DNA from 4 places in the Streptomyces sp. NPDC057877 genome. Region 1 is predicted to be linked to each of the others. Evidence: riboswitches for the same ligand, from Rfam matches in the RefSeq annotation. Region 1 holds a riboswitch; each other region holds the start of a gene.

Region 1 (3,623 bases):
AGGTCCAGGAGGTCGCCAAGGCCCGCCTGCGGCCCGACAACCGCGCGGTGCTCGTCTACGAGCCGATCGCCGGGGCCGACGAGACGGAAGCCGACGACACCGAAGCCGACGAGACCGAGGAGGCGGCCAAGTGACCGAGCTGACCACGATGGAGTTCCACCCCCAGCCGCAGGCGGGCGAGCCCAAGCCCTGGGCGTTCCCGGCGCCCACGCGCGGGACCCTCGGCAACGGCCTGACCGTGCTGCGCTGCCACCGCCCCGGCCAGCAGGTCGTCGCCGTCGAGGTGCTGCTGCACGCGCCGCTGGACGCCGAGCCCGCCGGTCTCGACGGCGTCGCCACGATCATGGCGCGGGCCTTCTCGGAGGGCACCGACAAGCACTCCGCCGAGGAGTTCGCCGCCGAGCTGGAGCGCTGCGGCGCCACCCTCGACGCGCACGCCGACCACCCCGGCGTCCGCCTCAGCCTGGAGGTCCCGGCCTCCCGCCTGGCCAAGGGCCTCGGGCTGATCGCCGACGCGCTCAGGGCGCCCGCGTTCGCCGACAGCGAGGTGGAGCGGCTGGTGCGCAACCGCCTCGACGAGATCCCGCACGAGCTGGCCAACCCCTCCCGGCGCGCCGCCAAGGAGCTGTCCAGGGAGCTGTTCCCGGCCGACTCGCGCATGTCGCGCCCGCGCCAGGGCACCCAGGAGACCGTCGAGGCCATCGACTCCGCGGCCGTACGCGCCTTCTACGAGCGGCACGTCCGCCCCGCCACCGCCACCGCGGTCGTCGTCGGCGACCTCACCGGCATCGACCTGGACGCGCTGCTCGGCGACACCCTGGGCGCCTGGACCGGCTCCACGGCCCAGCCCCGTCCGGTGCCCCCGGTGACCGCCGACGACACCGGCCGGGTCGTCATCGTGGACCGCCCCGGGGCCGTGCAGACGCAGCTGCTGATCGGCCGCGTCGGCCCCGACCGGCACGACCGCGTGTGGCCCGCCCAGGTGCTCGGCACCTACTGCCTCGGCGGCACCCTGACCTCCCGCCTGGACCGCGTCCTGCGCGAGGAGAAGGGCTACACCTACGGCGTACGGGCGTTCAGCCAGGTGCTGCGCTCCGCCCCCGACGGCACCGGCGCGGCGATGCTCGCCATCAGCGGCTCCGTGGACACGCCGAACACCGGTCCCGCGCTGGCCGACCTGTGGACGGTGCTGCGCACCCTCGCCGGGTCCGGGCTGACCGACGCCGAGCGGGACGTGGCCGTGCAGAACCTGGTCGGTGTGGCGCCGCTGAAGTACGAGACCGCGGCGGCCGTGGCGAGCACCCTGGCCGACCAGGTCGAGCAGCACCTGCCCGACGACTTCCAGGCGACGCTGTACCGCCAGCTCGCCGCGACGGGCACCGTGGAGGCCACGGCCGCGGTCGTGAACGCCTTCCCGATGGACCGCCTGGTGACGGTCCTGGTGGGCGACGCGGCGCAGATCAGGGAGCCCGTGGAGGCGCTCGGCATCGGCGCGGTCACCGTCGTACCGGCCGAGTAGCGGCACGCGCGTGGGGCCCTGGTGGCGGTTCCGTCACCAGGGCCCCTCTATGCCCGATTTGATAGGGAGATAGCCCGTCTGCCCTGTGGGATGCGCTACAAAAACCGGGTTCTGTTTGGGAATTGAAAGCGCGCCCGCTTAGCGTCATCCGGGCTGTCCGTCAGGCAGTGCGCCGCACCCGCGGCACCGGACAGCCATCGCCGAGTCCCCGTACGGCGCGAGCCAGGGGGAGCCGGGGACCCAACTGCGTAGTCCCTGGGGTGAATCGGACGCCCGCGCGTGCCGCGAGGGGGTCCGTAGGAGACCTTCCTGCTCCGAACCCGTCAGCTAACCCGGTAGGCGAGAGGGAAGGAAAGGACGAGCCACCCTATGGCGTTCACCCGCCCTGCCGGGAAGCACCGCCGTACCGGCCGCACCAAGCGCACCACCGCCCACGTGGCGGGCGTCGCGGCCCTCACCACCGGCGGCGTGGTCGGCACCCTGGCCGCCCCCGCGCTCGCCGCCGAGCCCACCGCGGAGCAGACCGGGCTCACCCCGGTCGTCAGCATCGACGACGCCGTGGCCGACCGGGTGGACGCCCAGGCCGACGCGCAGATGGAGGCCGCGGAGCTGACCCAGGCCAGGCAGCAGGCCCAGGAGGCCGCCCGCAAGCAGGCGGCCGAGGCGGCCGAGAAGGCGCGAGCGGCCAAGGAGCGCGCCGCCCGCGAGGCCGAGCGCAAGCGCCTGAACACCTATGTGACGCCCATCTCGGGCTCGTACGTCTCCACCTCCTACCGCTCCGGCGGCGCCCTGTGGTCCTCCGGCAGCCACACCGGCATCGACTTCCACGCCGCCAGCGGGACCTCCGTGCACGCGGTCGGCTCCGGCACCGTCGTGGAGGCGGGCTGGGCCGGGGCGTACGGCAATCAAGTCGTGATCCAGATGATTGATGGTACGTACACCCAGTACGGCCATCTGTCGTCCATCGCGGTCTCGGTGGGCCAGACGGTCACCCCGGGGCAGCAGATCGCCCTCTCCGGGGCCACCGGCAACGTCACCGGAGCGCATCTGCACTTCGAGGCGCGGACGTCCGCCGAGTACGGCACGGACATCGACCCCCTCGCCTACCTCCGCTCGCACGGCGTGAGCCTGTAGGACGACCACCGCACCCCGCGCACCCCCGCCCCGGCTCACGAGCCGGGGCTTTCGGTGTTTCGGGGGTCCGTATGTCCAAAAAATATCCATGGTTTCCAGGCCGCCATCGGAAATTCCGGCTCATTGCAATAGAGTCACGGAACACACGTCAATCGTCGACGTTTCACGGGGATTAAGGCGGAGGTCGGTCATGCGTATTCCGGCGCACTCGGTGTGCACGGCGATCCGGGATGACATCGTCTCGGGTGTCTACGAGCGCGGCAGCCGGCTCACCGAGGAACTGCTCGCCCGCCGCTACGGCGTCTCACGCGTCCCCGTCCGGGAGGCCCTGCGCACCCTGGAGGCCGAGGGCTTCGTCGTGACCCGGCGGCACGCGGGCGCGTGCGTCGCCGAGCCGACCGAGCAGGAGGCCTCCGACCTGCTGGAGATGCGGATGCTCCTGGAGCCGCTGGGCGCCTCCCGGGCCGCCCAGCGGCGCACCGAGGCCCATCTGAAGGTGCTGCGCGGACTGGTGCGGCTGGGCCAGGAGCGGGCCAGACGGGGTCACAGCGACGATCTGCGCTCGCTCGGGGGCTGGTTCCACGAGACGCTGGCCCAGGCCTCCGGCAGCCCCGCCCTGATCGCGATGCTGACCCAGCTGCGGCACAAGATCGCCTGGATGTACACCGTGGAGGCGCCCGCCGGGGCCGTGGAGTCCTGGGCGGAGCACGGCGCGATCGTGGACGCGGTCGCGCGCGGCGACGCCGAACGCGCGCGAGCGCTCACCGCGCTGCACACCGAGCGCGCGACCGCCGCGCACCGGCTGCGCTTCACCCTGGGCGGCCCGGAGCGTGTGAGGACTTCGCAACATCCCGTAAACATGCCGAGCCTGCGGCATTAACAAAGGCGCCGTATACAAAGAGGGATATTCGGTGGGGGTTATTTTTGCTGCCCTTTTTCGGTCGCGAACACAAGCGTGAATTATCGCCCA
Region 2 (3,623 bases), on a different contig from region 1:
ACCAGGCACGCATCTGGACCAACACAACCTGCGCACCCCCAACCGACGGGTCACGCTGCAAACGAGCCTGGTTGGCGCACATGCGGAGGTGGTGGCCAGTGAGATCGATGGGGCGATACGGCACCCTGGGGGTCGTCGCGGCCCTCACGGCCGGACTGCTCGGCGGCTGCGGCAGCCTGGAACCCCGGTCCCGGACCATGACACGGGCCCTCCCCGCCGACGCCGAGTTCACCCACCCCGGCGTGCTGCTCAGCAAGGCCCAGCTCAAGGCCGTCCGGGAGAACGTCACCGCGGGCAAACAGCCCTGGCTGAAGGCCTACCTGGACATGCGCGACAGCGCGTACGGCTCGTACCGCCACACCGCCAAGCCCTACGAGACCGTCGCCTGCCCCACCAACGGCCGACCGAGCCCCGCCTGCCGGGCCGAGCGCCGCGACGCCATCGCCGCCTACACCCAGGCCCTCCTCTTCACCGTCACCGGCAGACAGCGGCACGCCGCCAAGGCCACCGCCATCATGGACGCCTGGTCCGCCAAGCTGAAACGGCACACCGGCGGCAACGCCGCCCTCCAGTCGGCCTGGTCCGGCGCCACCTGGGCCCGCGCCGCGGAGATCATCCGGCACACCCCCGGCTCCACCTGGCCCCCCGACCGCGTACGCCGCTTCGAGGCCATGCTCCGCACCGCCCACCTCCCCGAGGTCACCGCCCGGGTCCCCGACTTCAACGGCAACTGGGACCTCGCCATGACCGACGCGGCCATCTCGATCGCCGTCTTCCTGGACGACCACCAGACCTTCGACGACGCCCTGGCCCGCTTCCGCGAACGCGTCCCCGCCTACTTCTACCTGGAGAAGGACGGCCCCCGCCCCCGCGCACCGAAGGGCGGCACGATCAACACCCCGGCCGAGATCACCTCGTACTGGTTCAAGCAGAGGACGTACAAGGACGGCCTCGCCCAGGAGACCTGCCGTGACTTCCGCCACGTCGGCTACTCCCTCGCGGCGACCGCCCACATTGCCGAGACCGCGTGGCACCAGGGCGTCGACCTCTACACCGAGGTCAAGGACCGCCTCAAAGCCACCCTCGCCCTGCACGCCCGCCACCAGCGCGGCGGCACCACCCCCGCCTGGCTGTGCGGCGGCGAGGCCGACCGGAACATGGGCCCCCACCTGGAGGTCGTCCTCAACCACCTGGACCACCGCCTGGACGACACCGCGCCCCCCGCCGCCCGTGACCTGGCCCGCCGGACCCGCCCCGCGGGCACCGACGACCGCCTGGCCTCCTGGGAGACGCTCACTCACGCGAACAACCCCGGATAGACGTGTGTGCTGAGCACCCCGCGGATGGCGTACACTGGAGTCAACGACGCGGGGTGGAGCAGCTCGGTAGCTCGCTGGGCTCATAACCCAGAGGTCGCAGGTTCAAATCCTGTCCCCGCTACTGAAGGCTCAGGGCCGGAATCCAGTTCATGGATTCCGGCCCTGAGTGTTTTCCGTACCCCTCACCCCACCCTCACGAAAAGTGACCGGACGAACGCCCTCCGCATAACAACTGACACACGGTCAGAACTGACGACCCCTCAGTTTCACGCTCATCCTGTGTCAACTCGCCCGAATTTCGCCGTTCATGGCCGTGTACGTCCCCTCATCAATCGGTAATGATCAAGAGGAACGGCTTGGAATTCAGCCCCCGGTTCTATTAACGTCCGATAACGCAGCGCGGTCGTCCCAGCCGTCACAAGAGACGGCTCCGTGCTCACGCGCCGAATCCCGCGAGGGAACCGGGGAACCACCACCCTGGGGTGAATCGCGCGTCAGCCGCCGTAGAAGTACGGATGGTTTACGCGCGTAGGAGACCTTCCTGCTCCGAACCCGTCAGCTAACCCGGTAGGCGAAGAAGGAAGGAAGGAGTACGCCTACGTGGCGTCCAACCGGCCTGGCACACCCACCGCCCCCTTCGTGCCCGCCCAGCGCTCCAGCTCCGACGACACCGTCGTCTACGGCGGCGACCGCACCGACGAGGGCCCCTGGGAGGAGTGGAACCCCACCGCGGAGTCCATCCGCCCCGTTCGCGGCCGGCATCGCGTCACCAAGCAGCGCGGCGGTGGGCTCGCCCGCAGCTCCACCGTTCTCGGCGTCGGTGTCATAGCCGCCGTCGGCGCGGGCGGCATGGCCACCGCGCAGACCGGCAAGCCGCCGGTCTCCATCTCGATGCCCGACCTGCCCTCCGTGGGCTCGCCCTTCTCGGACGACGACGAGGGCGCCGACGACACCGGCAGCGCCGCCGAGGTCCAGGGCGCCGCCGCCCCGCTCAGCGGCGTCGGCGTCATCACCACGGACACCGCCGACGGCACCACCGACGCCGGTGAGGCCCTGCGCGCCCGCATCATGGCCCAGGCCGAGCAGCAGCAGGACCAGGTCGACACCAAGGCGCAGCAGGCCGCCGAGGCCGCCGCCGCGAAGGCCGCCGCCGAAGCCGCCGAGAAGGCGGAGAAGGAGGCCGCGGCCAAGGCCGCCGCCGAGAAGGCCGCCGCGGAGGAGGAGGCCCGCAAGAAGGCCGAGGCCGAGCGGCTCGCCGAGCTGGCCCGGCAGTTCACGCTGCCGACCTCCTCGTACACGATCACCTCCACCTACGGTCAGGCCGGTGCCATGTGGTCCTCCGGCTACCACACCGGCCTGGACTTCGCCGCGCCCACCGGCACGCTCATCAAGGCGGTCCACAGCGGCACGATCACGCAGGCCGGATGGGACGGCTCCTACGGCTACAAGACCGTGCTGACCCTCGATGACGGCACCGAGATCTGGTACGCCCACCAGTCGTCGATCAGCGTCAGCGTCGGCCAGAAGGTCACCACCGGGGATGTCATCGGGCGCGTGGGCGCCACGGGCAACGTGACCGGGCCGCACCTGCACTTCGAGGTCCACACCGCGGGCGGAGGCGGCGGGCTCGACCCGCTGGCCTGGCTCCAGAGCAAGGGACTCACGCCCTGAGCAAGGGACTCACGCCCTGAGCGTGGGGCTCACGCCCCTGCCTGTGGAGAGCTGAGGGCCTCTCCCGAACGCGAACCCGAACCCCGGCGGTCCTGACGGCAACCCCCCGACGTCAGGGCTGCCGGTTTCGGTTGTCCGGAATACCCTTCTCCGGCAGGCGCGTTGAAGCAGGGCATGACTCCTCTCCCTGTGCGCAAGCTCGGCCCCTCCGACCTGGAGGTCTTCCCGCTCGCCCTCGGCGGCAACGTCTTCGGCTGGACCGCCGACGAGGCCACCTCCTTCGCCGTCCTCGACGCCTACACGGCCGCGGGCGGCAACTTCGTCGACACCGCCGACTCCTACTCGGCATGGGCCGAGGGCAACCACGGCGGCGAGTCGGAGACGATCATCGGCCGCTGGCTGCGGGCCCGCGGCAACCGCGCGGACGTCATCGTCGCGACCAAGGTCAGCCAGCACCCCGAGTACCAGGGGCTCACCGCGGCCACCATCAAGGCCGCCGCCGACGCGTCGCTGCGCCGCCTGGGCACCGACCACATCGACCTCTACTACACCCACTTCGACAAGCCCGAGGTACCGGTCGAGGAGATCATCAGCGCGCTGGACGGTCTGGTGCGCGCGGGCAAGGTGCGGTAC
Region 3 (3,623 bases), on a different contig from region 1:
GCGGCGGGCCGCCGCGATCGGCGTCGAGCTGTTCGTGGTCGACGACGGCTGGTTCGGCGCCCGCACCGGCGACCGGGCCGGGCTCGGCGACTGGACGCCCAGCCCGGACCGCTTCCCGCGCGGGCTGGCGCCGCTCGCCGCGGACGTGCACGCGCTGGGCATGGACTTCGGTATCTGGGTCGAGCCCGAGATGGTCAACCCGGACAGCGACCTGTACCGGGCCCATCCGGACTGGGTGCAGTACCAAGCGGGCCGAAAGCGGACAGAGTTCCGCAATCAGCTTGTACTGAACCTCGCTCGCGAGGACGTCCAGGAGTACCTCTTCGAGCGTCTCGACGCCCTGCTGTCCAGCGCCCCGATCGACTACGTGAAGTGGGACTTCAACCGCTGCTTCACCGACGCCGGGTGGCCCGGGGAGCCGTATCCGCAGCGGCTGTGGGTGGACCATGTGCGGGCGCTGTACGCGCTCCTGGACCGGCTGCGGGCGGCCCACCCGGGGGTCGCCTTCGAGTCCTGCTCGGGCGGCGGCGGCCGGATCGACCTCGGCGTCCTGAGCCGTACGGACCAGGTGTGGACCTCCGACAACACCGACCCGCTCGACCGGCTCGCCATCCAGTACGGCTTCAGCCAGATCCATCCCGCGCGCGTGATGGCCGCCTGGGTGACCGACAGTCCCAACGAGCAGCTCAACGGGCGGGCCAGCTCGCTGCGCTTCCGGTTCGTGAGCGCCATGGCGGGGGTGCTGGGGGTGGGCGGTGACCTGACCCGCTGGACCGAGGCGGAGCTGGCCGAGGCCCGCGACTGGGTGGCGCTCTACAAGGCGATCCGGCCGCTGGTGCAGCGCGGGGACCTCTACCGGCTCCGGCCGCCGGAGGGCGGGCTGAGCGCGGTGCAGTACGTGCTCGACGGGGAGACGGCCGTCGTCGCCTGCCTCCAGTCGCAGCGCCACGGGGAGCCGGTTCCGGCGCTGCGACTGCGCGGCTTGGACCCGGCAAGCTCGTATGAATGCCGTGAAACGGGCGAAATTCACCGAGGTGCGGTACTGCTGCACCACGGGTTGCGGCTGAGGCTGCGCGGGGACCTTGATGCGACGGTTATCCGCCTGCGTCGCATCTGAGTCATCTGTCCGAATTAATGGCTTCCATTCCAACTCGCCTTGGAATGGGGTGCCCTGGAGAACTGTCGCGTGAGCAGCGTCATATTCGTGACCGTGAGTCGCCCGTCATGTTCACGTAATTCGGGTCCTTTTCAAGGGCTTTTACGGAAAGCGGTGCCGTCCGGAACAACTCACCGTGACCGGCAATTCCCCTTAGGGATCAAGAAGAAGGCGTTCGGGCGGAACCTCTCGCTTGTCCCTTTGCGTCTTGCTCGCTTACGTTCCACACCGACCCCGGGCGGAACGCCGAATCCTGCCGCCGCCCGGACTCCGCGCACACTCACCCGTATCGGCAGGAGCGGGGGACCCACAGGTAAACCGCCTGTTCCGGTCTCCGGAACGGCTCGGGGTAAAGCCGCACCTCGGTGTGGCCGGGCATCTCCAGTCCGCACCCGACAGCTCACCTCGCAGGCGCCGGAGAGGAATTCGCCATGCCCGCCAAGGGTAAGCACCGCCGTCCCAAGTCCCTGCGTATCGCCCGCTCCATCGCCGTCGCCGGCACCGGGGGCGCCGCGCTCGCACTGCCCCTGATGGGTGCTTCCGGCGCCCACGCCGCCACCCCGCAGTCCGTTTCGGAAAAGGCCGTCCAGTCCGCCCCCGTGGTGGTGCAGAAGTCGGCCGCCGAGAAGAAGTCCACCGCCAAGAAGGCGGGCGTGCGGACCTATTCCGTGCGGGCCGGTGACTATCTGTCGAAGATCGCCGACGAGCAGAACGTCAGCGGTGGCTGGAAGAAGCTCTACGCCGACAACCGCGAGGCCGTCGGCGCGGACCCGTCGCTGATCCACCCGGGTCTGAAGCTCACGATCGGGCAGAAGGCGGAGACGGGCGGCAAGCCGTCGAAGCCGTCCGCCGCTTCCACGGAGTCCTCGAAGCCGTCGAAGCCGTCGCAGTCCTCCGAGACCTCACCGTCCTCGGAGTCCTCCGCGAAGACGTCGGCCCCGGAGTCCTCCTCCAACGCCGCCACGGCCGCCCAGTCCGCCGCCACCGGTTACAGCTCTCCCGTCGACGGTGCCGCCGTCGGCACCGCCTACAAGGTGGCGGGCAGCATGTGGTCCAGCGGCTACCACACCGGCGTCGACTTCGCCGCCGCGACCGGCACCCCGCTCAAGGCCGTCGGTCCGGGCACCGTGGTCTCCGCGGGCTGGGCCGGTGCGTACGGCAACCAGGTCGTCATCAAGCTCGACGACGGCTACTACGCCCAGTACGCCCACCTGTCCTCGCTGTCCGTCTCCAGCGGCCAGAGTGTGACGGGCGGCCAGCAGATCGGTCTGTCGGGCTCGACCGGCAACTCGACTGGCCCGCACCTGCACTTCGAGATCCGCACCACGCCGAGCTACGGGTCGGACATCGACCCGGTGGCCTACCTGCGCTCGCACGGCGTCTCCATCGGCTGACGCCCGCACCGCACACCGCCGACGGCCGGACCCGCCCACCGGGTCCGGCCGTCGCCGTATTCCCGAGTTGACCAAGGCTTGGCCGTGGCTTATCTCACCGCCCGTCAACCCTTTCCTACGGTCGCGTAGGTCACATTCGACGGGGAAAGATGAGCCGATGTGGCAGACGATTCGAAGAATGACAGCAGATCAGTGATCGGGTCGTACGTGGCGGTGGGGGACAGCTTCACCGAGGGCGTCGGCGACCCCGGCCCCGACGGGGCGTTCGTCGGCTGGGCCGACCGGTTCGCGGTGCTGCTCGCCGACCGGCGGCCCGAGGGCGACTTCCGGTACACCAACCTCGCGGTGCGCGGGAAGCTGCTCGACCAGATCGTGGCCGACCAGGTGCCGCGCGCCGTCGAACTCGCCCCGGACCTCGTGTCCTTCTGCGCGGGCGGCAACGACATCCTCCGGCCCGGCACGGACCCGGACGAGGTGGCGGAGCGGTTCGAGCAGGCGGTGGCCCGGCTCGCGGCGGTGGCGGGCAGGGTCATGGTGACCACCGGCTTCGACACCCGCGGCGTCCCCGTCCTCAAGCACTTGCGCGGCAAGATAGCCACCTACAACGGGCATGTGCGCGCCATCGCCGACCGGTACGGCTGTCCGGTGCTCGACCTGTGGTCCCTGAGGTCGGTGCAGGACCGCCGGGCCTGGGACCACGACCGGCTGCACCTGTCACCCGAGGGGCACACGCGCGTGGCGCTCCGCGCGGGTCAGGTGCTCAGTCTCGAGGTCCCGGCCGACCCGGACCAGCCGTGGCCCCCGCTGCCGCCGCGCGGCACGCTGGAGGTGCGGCGCGACGACGTCCAGTGGGCGCGCGAGTTCCTGGTGCCGTGGATCGGCCGCAGGCTCCGGGGCGAGTCCTCGGGCGACCACGTGACGGCCAAGGGGGCGCTCTCGCCGGACGACATCAGGATGCGGATCGGCGCGGTGGCGTGAGGGCGGTGGGCCTCAGGCTGCCGCCTTCGGCCCCAACTCCCGCGCGAGTGCCTCGTCCACCCACTCCTGGGCACGCGCGCGGGAGACCGCGCCCG
Region 4 (3,623 bases), on a different contig from region 1:
CGCGGTGGGAGGGCACGGTCACCCAGGCGGTGAGCGCGCGCCGCACGTCCGACCAGGTGGTGCGGCCCGCGGCCAGCAGGGGGTTCAGGGTGGATCGGCCGAGCAGGGCGGCGTAAGGGGAGCCGAGGGTCAGGGCCGCGGCCCCGGCGTCGAGGACGTGGTCGCCGAGGCGGACACCGATCCTGCGGTCCGCGCTGCCGGGGAGTGAGAACACGCCGTACGGAAGGTTGTGCGGTCCGAAGGGGTCACCCTCGGGGACATCGAAGGGGGGCATGGGGTGCTGCCTCACTTTCGTACGCGCCGTGGTCCAGGGGTCGCGCCGCGGTGCGAGCGCGCCACACGTTCAGGTGGTCGCGCCACACGTTACGGCTGGGGCGGCCGTCTTGGGCAGTGTCCGCGGTCCGGCCGACCACGTGGCGGCGGACCGCGACCGGGCCCGGGAGACCGAAGGACGGAGCGGGGCAAGGAAGTTGAGAGGAGGCACGGGGGTGAACGAAGGGAGCGCGATGTCCGTATTCTCTGATCATGGCCGCACCCACCGCATATGCCGAGCGCACCGCGTACTCCCTCATCGCCACCGACCTGGACGGAACGCTCCTGCGCGGCGACGACACCTTCTCCGACCGGTCGCTCACCGCGCTCGCGCGGGTGGCCGCGGCCGGTGCCCGGCACCTGGTGGTGACAGGCCGACCGGCACCCAGGGTGCGTCCGCTGCTGGAGTTCCTGGGCGGCACAGGGCTGGCGGTGTGCGGGCAGGGCGCGCAGTTGTACGACGCCGGTACGGACCGCCTGCTGTGGTCCGTGACCCTGGACCGGGAGCTGGCCGAGACCGCGCTCGGCAAGATCGAGGCCGAGGTGGGGCAGGTGTACGCGGCGGTCGACCAGGACGGCGTGGAGGGGCTCACGCTCATCGAGCCGGGCTATCTGATGCCGCATCCCACGCTGCCCGCGGTACGCGTGGAGCGGCGCGACGACCTGTGGTGCGCGCCCATCAGCAAGGTGCTGCTGCGCCATCCCAGCCTGTCCGACGACGAGTTGGCGTCGGTGGCCCGCGCGGTGGTGGGTTCGCTGGCGACGGTCACCATGTCGGGGCCGGGGACCGTGGAACTCCAGCCGTGCGGCATCACCAAGGCGACCGGCCTGGCGCTGGCCGCCCGGCGGCTCGGGCTGCGCCCGCAGGACACCATCGCCTTCGGCGACATGCCCAACGACATCCCGATGTTCGACTGGGCGGGGCACGGCGTGGCCATGGCCAACGCCCACCCGGAACTCAAGGCCGTCGCGGACGAGGTCACCCTCTCGAACGAGGACGACGGCGTCGCCGTCGTCCTCGAACGTCTCTGCTCACGGGGCTGAGGTCAGGTGCTCAGCCCCGAGTCCGCGGGCGGGCGCTCAGTACGCGCCGAAGACGTTGTCGATCGAGCCGTACCGGTCGGCGGCGTAGTTGCAGGCGGCGGTGATGTTGGCGACCGGGTCGTACGGGTCGTAGACGGTGCCGGGCACGTGGTACGCGGCGAAGGTCGGGTCGATGACCTGGAGCAGGCCCTTGGACGGGGTGCCCGCGACGGCGTTGGAGTCCCACAGGTTGATGGCGTTCGGGTTGCCGGACGACTCCCGCATGATGTTGCGGTGGATGGCGTCGTAGGAGCCCGGGATGCCGTGCTGCGCCATCACGGAGAGCGACTGGCGGATCCAGCCGTCGAGGTTGTTCGGGTACGCGACCGCGGTGGCCGCGGCCGGGGCGGCGGTCGTGGTGTGCGCGGAGGCGGTGGTCGCGCCGATCAGCGGGAGCGCGAGCACGGCGGCACCGGTGCCGGCGAGAGCGATCTTGCGGGCGACGCGGGTGGTGCGGGCACGGCGGGGCTGGCCGTTTGCAGGCATGGTGAAGGTCCTCTCCGGCGCCTGCGAGGTGAGCTGTCGGGTTCGGGCGGGAGATGCCCGGCCGTGCCCTGCGCGGGTACGACTTCACCCCAAGCCGTGCCGTGGCGTCGTACGGCGTCGTGTGACGTCGTACGCGTCGCGGCCCGGCGACTTACCTGGGTCCCCCGCTCCTGCCTTGGATGAGTGAGTCCGTCATTGGGTGGCCGGGCGGTGGCAGGATTCGGCGTCCGCCCGACTGGATCGGGAACGTATGCGAGAGCACATGTCGGAAACAAGTACGGGACGCATGCATCACACCGTTCAGTCCTTGATCGACCTTGATCGACCTTGATCGGGCGATTTCGGGGTACTTGATCCTTTGCGAACGCACAGATTCAACTGCCCGCGCGGGAAGGCTGATTCATGGGTGATTCACAAGGGTCCGGCGGTCGCGGGAGGGTGGTGCGGCCCCGTGCGCGGGGTGAGCCAACTCACGGGTGTCCACAAGACCGGCAAAACGGGCATTGCGGCCAACTCGCCCTTGGGGGTCGGATGGTGTCCGGGGCGGATCCGGAACCCCTTCTGGCGGATGCGTCGTTGTCGTAGTGATCGCCTGGGGAGTGGCGCGAACGGAGGGGCGTGCCCATGTCGGCATGGATGATCAGAGGGTGCGACTCAGGGCTTTCTGTGGCATCCCTCCGCAATCACTCACTTAGCTCCCACATCCACGCTTATCTAATGATCGAAAGCATTCCGGCCGTGATCCGATACCGCCCGTGCTGCAACGGTGGGCGCCCTCGGTGATCGAAACGTGACCGGATACGCTGACTTGAGTGAAGGCAGCGACGTATCGACAAACCGCGTAAGCGCCGGTGGACACCAGCAGACAGGAGACCCCTCGTGACCGTCGTCGGGCCATTCGGGCTGAGCGTGCGGGACCAGGCCCTGGAGGCCGATGTCCAGGCTGGGATGGCTGCTGTCGAGGAAGGGTTGCTTGAGGCAACCAAAAGCGAGGTCCCGTTCATCACCGGCGCCGCCCAGCATCTGGTGCGGGCGGGCGGGAAGCGTTTTCGGCCACTGCTCGTGATGCTCGCGGCCCAGTTCGGTGACCCCTACGCGCCCGGAATCGTGCCTTCCGCCGTGGTCGTGGAACTGACCCACCTCGCGACCCTGTACCACGACGACGTGATGGACGAGGCGGCGGTACGGCGCGGGGTGCCCAGCGCGAACACCCGCTGGGGCAACTCCGTCGCCGTCCTCACCGGCGACTTCCTCTTCGCCCGCGCCTCGCACATCCTGGCCGACCTCGGGCCGGAGGCGGTCCGGGTGCAGGCCGAGGCGTTCGAGCGGCTGGTGACCGGGCAGATCCTGGAGACCGCGGGCCCGGCCGACGGGCGCGATCCGGTCGACCACTACCTCGACGTGCTCTCCGGCAAGACCGGTTCGCTGGTCGCGGTCGCCTGCCGGTTCGGCGCGATGATGTCCGGCGCGGACGAGACGGTCGTGGACGTCCTCACCCAGTACGGCGAGCGGCTCGGTGTCGCCTTCCAGCTCGCGGACGACGTCCTGGACATCGCCTCCGACTCCCATGAGTCGGGCAAGACGCCGGGCACCGATCTGCGCGAGGGCATCGCGACGCTGCCCGTGCTGCGGCTGCGGGAGCGGGCCGCCCGGCTGGGGCTGGCCGAGGACATCGCCCTGTGCAAGCTGCTGGACTCCGACCTCACCGACGACGAGCAGCACCGGCGTGCGCTGACGGCGCT

The links. A riboswitch is a leader RNA that binds a small molecule or an ion and turns the genes downstream of it on or off. The one in region 1 is predicted to bind cyclic di-AMP.
Region 2: it holds a riboswitch for cyclic di-AMP, as region 1 does, so the genes downstream of both, ACFVQG_RS11465 (M23 family metallopeptidase) here and ACFVQG_RS33765 (M23 family metallopeptidase) in region 1, are expected to answer to the same signal.
Region 3: it holds a riboswitch for cyclic di-AMP, as region 1 does, so the genes downstream of both, ACFVQG_RS06490 (peptidoglycan DD-metalloendopeptidase family protein) here and ACFVQG_RS33765 (M23 family metallopeptidase) in region 1, are expected to answer to the same signal.
Region 4: it holds a riboswitch for cyclic di-AMP, as region 1 does, so the genes downstream of both, ACFVQG_RS36335 (transglycosylase SLT domain-containing protein) here and ACFVQG_RS33765 (M23 family metallopeptidase) in region 1, are expected to answer to the same signal.

The regions. Positions count from the first base shown of each region.
Region 1 covers NZ_JBHVMS010000013.1:133,306-136,928, forward strand. The annotation lists gene ACFVQG_RS33755 (M16 family metallopeptidase) at 1-134, shown strand, start outside; gene ACFVQG_RS33760 (M16 family metallopeptidase) at 131-1,519, shown strand; cyclic di-AMP (ydaO/yuaA leader) riboswitch at 1,708-1,876, shown strand; gene ACFVQG_RS33765 (M23 family metallopeptidase) at 1,889-2,653, shown strand; gene ACFVQG_RS33770 (GntR family transcriptional regulator) at 2,844-3,533, shown strand.
Region 2 covers NZ_JBHVMS010000003.1:799,132-802,754, forward strand. The annotation lists gene ACFVQG_RS11455 (alginate lyase family protein) at 108-1,319, shown strand; tRNA gene ACFVQG_RS11460 (tRNA-Met) at 1,367-1,440, shown strand; cyclic di-AMP (ydaO/yuaA leader) riboswitch at 1,751-1,908, shown strand; gene ACFVQG_RS11465 (M23 family metallopeptidase) at 1,920-2,990, shown strand; gene ACFVQG_RS11470 (aldo/keto reductase) at 3,165-3,623, shown strand, end outside.
Region 3 covers NZ_JBHVMS010000002.1:588,993-592,615, forward strand. The annotation lists gene ACFVQG_RS06485 (alpha-galactosidase) at 1-1,117, shown strand, start outside; cyclic di-AMP (ydaO/yuaA leader) riboswitch at 1,424-1,583, shown strand; gene ACFVQG_RS06490 (peptidoglycan DD-metalloendopeptidase family protein) at 1,588-2,550, shown strand; gene ACFVQG_RS06495 (SGNH/GDSL hydrolase family protein) at 2,743-3,528, shown strand; gene ACFVQG_RS06500 (TetR family transcriptional regulator C-terminal domain-containing protein) at 3,541-3,623, opposite strand, start outside.
Region 4 covers NZ_JBHVMS010000016.1:8,874-12,496, reverse strand. The annotation lists gene fahA (fumarylacetoacetase) at 1-274, opposite strand, end outside; gene ACFVQG_RS36340 (HAD family hydrolase) at 526-1,356, shown strand; gene ACFVQG_RS36335 (transglycosylase SLT domain-containing protein) at 1,393-1,881, opposite strand; cyclic di-AMP (ydaO/yuaA leader) riboswitch at 1,887-2,077, opposite strand; gene ACFVQG_RS36330 (polyprenyl synthetase family protein) at 2,761-3,623, shown strand, end outside.